DNA from 2 places in the Bacillus sp. SRI_025 genome. Region 1 is predicted to be linked to the other one. Evidence: riboswitches for the same ligand, from Rfam matches in the RefSeq annotation. Region 1 holds a riboswitch; the other holds the start of a gene.

Region 1 (3,195 bases):
GTGCGATCGGAGCCGTTTGTCATGGTGTTTCAGCATTCGTTGATGTGAAGGACGAAAATGGCAAATCATTTATCGAAGGCAAAAAAATCACAGGCTTCACCAACGAAGAAGAGGAAGCCGTGCAGCTGACACCAAAGGTTCCATTTTTATTGGAAACAAAACTTCGTGAGCAGGGGGCAGCGTTTGAAAAAGGAGATGCCTTTGCGCCATTTGCTGTCGTTGACGGACAAATCATTACTGGACAAAACCCAGGATCAAGTGCAGAAACAGCACGTTTGTTTGTTAAAACTATTGCATAAAACGATCAAAAACCAGCCGTTACATGCGGCTGGTTTTTTTTTTATAAAAATGTCCCAAAAAAGACCAAAACAATGATTGGAATAATGGTAAAATTATCACAGGGTAAAAAACCCAAAAGAGGAAAAGGGGATGTTCCTGTGAGAGCATTTTATGTCAAAATCACTGCAGCTTTACAGTCTGTTTTACTCATCGCAACAGGTTTGTTTTCACCAGCATTAAAAGCAGAAGAAGCACCAAAATCAAGTGGGAAACAATCACTACTGACAGAAAAAGCGATTCAGCAAGTGCAAGAGTCGTTTTTGAAGCAGGACGAAGGAACCGCTATCCAACAGAAGCAAGTGAAAAAATCATTTAAAGTGAATAAGAAGAAAGGAATCAGTATCAAACGAAAAGCTGCTAAAGATGGCAAAATGCGCACGTCTGCCGTTCGCTCCATTGATGGACTAGCCATAAATCAATCGGCTGTCTTAACAGAGGAAGACCCAGTTGATTTATGGTTTTTAAGCACATCTTCACCTCAGGCACTCATCAGCCGGATTACTTCTTCAAACCCTGATTATTTCGTTCAATTGTTTGTTGTTGATTATGAAACAGGACAAGCCTACCCAACGGATCTTATTCAACCGGCAGGCAGTCTGCTTGCGTTAAGCAATTTACCAGCGGGTGATTATGCGTTTGGTATTACCAGTGGTGGAGACTTTGGAGACTCATATACATTACAGGTAAATGCCAAAAACCCACCAAATTTCACAGGTGCTGAATCCCTGTCATCAACATTGCAATACTTTGTCGCTACGTATGCCAATGGGGATGTTTTCGCAAATGGTACAAAAGTGTATAACAAACAATCTAAGACCGCCGATTATAAATGGGAGCGTGTATTTTACTTCTCATATGATGGAAAATATGAACAGAGAACTCATTCTGTTGACAGTGTGAAGGTGAAAAGTATTTCGGCACCAGTGTCGTACTCTGCTCCATACGCAAGTTCCTCAGAGGCCATTCTCGTCTACTTAGATGTGGAGACTTTATTTATGTATCATGAATCATCGTTTGCTAGCGGGCAGTACTACCATAGTAGCTTTGTTGATACACTTGGGAAGACAACACCAAGACGCTTAGATATTGATGATATGACAAATTACGGTGATCATATTTTAGCTGTAGATTTAAAAACAGGAAAGCCAATTGATTTCTTCAGTGTGTTGAATTTCTACTATGCTGCAGGAATCGAGAAACTGCCAACAATCAGAACGTTGAATTAAGAAAGGCGGTTGACATCAAATCGCCACATGTGTAGAGTAAAGATAATTAAATGACAAAAGTCCACTAGGGGAGTCATGTATGACTGAGACAAGAGAAAATCTTGGACCCTTTGAACCTGATCTAGTTCGTACTAGCGGAGGGAAGTGGAGCTGGACCTTGTCTTATTCATGATTGAATCGATAAGAAGGCCGCTCCATTTGGGGTGGCTTTTTCATTTATTCAACTGAAGAAGAGGAGGCTTTTTTTATGACATTTTCTACGCAATTAAGGAAAGAAGCAGAACCGTTATTTGAAGCCATTTATCAGCATCCGTTCGTTAGAGGCCTGGCAGCAGGAAAGCTGGAAAAGGAACAGATCATTCATTATGTCAAACAGGATGCAGAATACTTACAAGCATTCATTAAAATTTATGCAGCAGCGCTCAGCAGATGTACAGACAGAGAGGATATTGCGTTTTTTCATCAGCAGATTGCGTTTGTACTAGATAGTGAAACGCACCCTCATCAAAACCTTTGCCGAGTGGCAGGAGTAGCGTATGATGAGCTCCAAGGTGCTTCTTTGGCTCCGAGTGCTCATCACTATATTCATCACATGCTGCAAGTCGCACAGGAAGGTACGCTTGGTGAAATCATCGCTGTCCTGCTTCCATGTCCTTGGACATATTGGGAAATAGGGAAACGAATGCTCACAGATGTGCAGCCAGACCTGTCACATCCGTTTTATGAATGGATCACGTTTTATGGAGGGTTAACCGATTCTGTCACAGGTGAGCTTTGCAAACGGCTCGATCAATTGGCAGAAGCAGCAAGTGAGAAGGAAAAGGAAAAAATGAAACAGCATTTTATCTTAAGCTGCCAGCTCGAGTACAAGTTTTGGGAAATGGCCTTTACTGTTGAAGAGTGGCCAGTTCAACTGGAGGTGCATACATCATGACATGGAAGATGAAAGAAGTCGTCCTTGCCGTGATTTTATCCGTTGCGTGCGGTGTGATCTATTTAGGATGGTCCACACTTTACTTACCGATTACAGCACTTGTTGGCCCAGCAGGAGGCAATATCATGTTTGGAATATGGGTCATTGCCAGTCCAATCGTTGCGTATATCATTCAAAAGCCGGGGGCTGCCCTGATTGCGGAAACAGCTGCCGCGGCTGTGGAATTATTGACAGGCAGCCACTTCGGACTTTCAGCTCTGCTGATTGGTGTATGCCAAGGGCTTGGGGCAGAAATCGCCTTCGCTCTTTTTGGGTATAAACGATACCGCATGTGGACACTGATGCTGTCTGGTGCCTTTGCCGCTATCGGAGCGATGGCGTACAGTCTCGTGGCAAATGGCTTCGGATATTATACGCCTCAAGTTTTACTTATGACGCTTGTGACTCAAATCATTAGTGGAATGATACTTGGCGGATGCCTTGCGAAAGTGGTGGTGGAGGCACTATCCAAAACTGGTGTACTCAATCAATATGCCATCATGAAAGAAAAACGAAATAAAGGTGAACAGCATGAATTCATTTCTCGCGTGCAATGATCTGACTGTCCGTTTTTATGAACAGCCTAAGCCAGTTTTGCATCAAATCTCTCTTACGATTCAAAAAGGGGAAAAGGTGCTTATTTTAGGACCGAGCGGA
Region 2 (3,195 bases), on a different contig from region 1:
TTTCTGGATCAAGTGACAGGTTGAATTGGTCCCGCCACCTAAATTCAAACCTCGCTTTCGATAAAGCATCATCGCGCTTTTGAGCCGCAGGATGTCCTTTTGCTAGATCAGCAGCATGTGCAGCAATTTTATAGGCGATCACGCCTTCTCTCACATCTTCTTTGTTCGGCAGACCTAAATGCTCTTTTGGCGTTACATAGCACAGCATTGCTGTTCCGTACCAGCCGATCATGGCCGCACCGATCGCGGATGTAATGTGATCATAACCAGGTGCGATATCTGTTGTAAGAGGCCCTAACGTATAAAATGGTGCTTCCTTGCAAATGTCCATTTGCTTGTCCACATTCTCTTTGATTTTATCCATTGGGACATGTCCGGGCCCTTCAATCATTACCTGCACATCATGTTTCCAAGCAATCTCTGTTAACTCACCTAACGTTTCCAGCTCTGCAAACTGCGCCTCATCATTGGCATCAGCAATCGAGCCTGGTCTAAGTCCATCTCCAAGTGAAAAGGCGATATCATATTTTTTCATAATTTCACAAATGTCTTCGAAGTGAGTGTAGAGGAAATTCTCTTGATGATGAGCAAGACACCATCTTGCCATAATTGCACCGCCTCTTGAAACAATTCCGGTCACCCGATCGACAGTGAGCGGAATATATCTTAACAGCACGCCAGCATGAATCGTGAAATAGTCTACACCTTGCTCCGCTTGTTCAATTAATGTGTCCCTGTACACATCCCACGTCAAATCTTCTGCGACTCCATTCACTTTTTCAAGGGCCTGATAGATGGGAACGGTTCCTACTGGGACTGGGCAATTCCGAATGATCCATTCTCTCGTTGTATGAATATCCTTTCCAGTAGACAGATCCATCATTGTATCTGCCCCCCATCTGATCGCCCATGTCATTTTTTCAACCTCTTCATCAATGGATGACGTGACAGCTGAATTGCCAATATTCGCATTGATTTTGACATGAAAATTCCTTCCGATAATCATTGGTTCACTTTCTGGATGGTTAATATTCGAAGGAATGACGGCTCTTCCGCTCGCCACTTCCTCTCTAACGAACTCAGGGCTTAGCTCTTCTCTAATTGCGATAAACTCCATTTCAGGCGTAATGATACCTTTTTTGGCATAATGCATTTGCGTCACACATGCACCTTGTTTCGCGCGGAGCGGCTTATGATGAAAATCAGTTTGGACAGAATGGATGGACTCCTTCTCCCTTGAACGGTATCCATTATCCTCCGGTCTTACATGACGCCCTTCATAGCTTTCTGTATCTCCTCTTTCTTCAATCCATGCTGCCCTAAGACGCTTTAACCCCTTTGTGACGTCAATATGAACGTTCTCATCGGTGTACGGTCCACTCGTATCGTATACACGGACTGGTTCATTTTTTATGTCGCCCGCCTCTGTCACAGTATGTGAGAGCGTGATCTCTCTTTTTGGCACTAAGATATCGGGTCTTGATCCTTTCTCATACACCTTATGGCTGCCGTCAAAGCTGGATAACAATGATTGGTTGGATGGGACACTTTTCTTTTCTTTCATTTGCTGTTCTCTCCTTTTCTTCTTGTCACCGGACAGGATGGAATCAGCACCAGCAAAAAACCAGGCTCTATTTAAAGAACCTGGTTTCGTCGTCAGAAATAAACATGCATATCATTGATATGATACATGCATCATCTTTAACTTCCCCACGCTGGTACGAGCCAGATCAGGTCCAAAGGGTTAAGAAGTTTAAGCTTCTCTCTCAGCCCATTTACGGGCACCCCTAGTCACTTTTATTGATTTCCACATCAGTGTAGCATAGAGACATCATGAAGAAAAGAAGATTTAGGAAAATAGTTCCTTTCCCCTACAAGCGTTATAGATCATGTTGATATACAGTCTTCTATACATCATCTATCTCTCTCATTTCAATCAAATCTGAAATAATCATTGATCCTTTTCTCCTATTATGTATAATTAATCTAAACGGAGAATTTTTATACAATTTATTTAAAGGAAGTTCTAGTCGATTGCAAACATTTCTCACATTTATCGTCGTAGGATTCTCAATTGCTCTGCCTGTTGGAGCAATCACGGTTGAAATGACAAAACAGGGACTGAAAAACGGATTTTTTCATGGTTTAACTGTCGGAGCAGGCGGTATGACCATAGACTTATTACTCATCTTGGCTTTATATGCTGGATTTGCTCAGTTTTTATCTTTGCCGTTTGTTCAAATCCCGCTCTGGCTGATCGGAGCTGTATTTTTAATGATTCTCGCATACGATTCCATTAAAAATGCGGATCAAGATATCCATTTAGCAGGAGAAAAGGTCAATAAATCATTCGCGAAAACATATCGAAACGGCTTGCTTGTGGCGGTATCTCCTGGAAATCTTGTGTTCTGGGTTTCTGTTTTTGGTGCTGTACTTGCAGATGCTTATACAAAAACAGATTCATCTGAATTTATGCTGGCTGCCGGCGGTATTTTGGCAGGGATTCTCCTTCATGACATTGGTCTACTCACCCTTGTATCCTTAACAAGAAAAGTGATGAATCGGACGATGATCAAGTGGACATCCATTATTGCTGGTATTTTATTATTAGGGTTTGGCTGTTATTTCTTTTACGAATTTTATATAGGCATCAAGGTTTATTTTTAAGAAAAGGCTAAAGTTCGTGATGAACTTTAGCCTTTTTGTGTCAAACTATCGGGTCATGCCTGTTTGTCCTGTTTCAAATTGCGTTCTTCTCATATCTCTAAAGCGTGTGAATGCACCTTCATCTTTCATGACTTGGACTGCTCTTCCATCCGCATAACGAGTCGCTGCTTCTTCTACTTGTGATACGCCTTCTGACGTCAGGCGGCCATCTGATTTAATGGCAATATACACATTCTCATCCGTCACCATGACTTGAGAGTCTGCCACGTGATTCATTTTATTGACGCGGTTGGCAATTTTTCTTGAACGCTGGATGTTCTCTTGTTTATCGTAGCCTGAGAACGACATTTGGTTATGATAGTTCATATCTCCATGACTGTAGCGTCCATCTCCACCTGCAAGAGGCATTCGATCATCGGCTTGAGGACGGGTGCGATAATCAACATTCGTTGTATTCCCACCGTTCATCCCTTCCATGAGTTCAGAAACTGGTCCTTGATGATCTTGGTTATTGTCATCTGCACGGTT

The links. A riboswitch is a leader RNA that binds a small molecule or an ion and turns the genes downstream of it on or off. The one in region 1 is predicted to bind thiamine pyrophosphate.
Region 2: linked by a shared signal. The riboswitch ahead of thiC (phosphomethylpyrimidine synthase ThiC) and the one ahead of tenA (thiaminase II) in region 1 are both predicted to bind thiamine pyrophosphate.

The regions. Positions count from the first base shown of each region.
Region 1 covers NZ_JBYEGB010000001.1:752,905-756,099, reverse strand. Annotated here, with positions in the region: gene AC20OE_RS03885 (type 1 glutamine amidotransferase domain-containing protein) at 1-299, shown strand, start outside; gene AC20OE_RS03880 (hypothetical protein) at 438-1,565, shown strand; TPP riboswitch at 1,622-1,725, shown strand; gene tenA (thiaminase II) at 1,813-2,499, shown strand; gene AC20OE_RS03870 (ECF transporter S component) at 2,496-3,095, shown strand; gene AC20OE_RS03865 (ABC transporter ATP-binding protein) at 3,070-3,195, shown strand, end outside.
Region 2 covers NZ_JBYEGB010000002.1:338,577-341,771, reverse strand. Annotated here, with positions in the region: gene thiC (phosphomethylpyrimidine synthase ThiC) at 1-1,564, opposite strand, end outside; TPP riboswitch at 1,691-1,799, opposite strand; gene AC20OE_RS06590 (LysE family transporter) at 2,035-2,667, shown strand; gene AC20OE_RS06585 (YhcN/YlaJ family sporulation lipoprotein) at 2,713-3,195, opposite strand, start outside.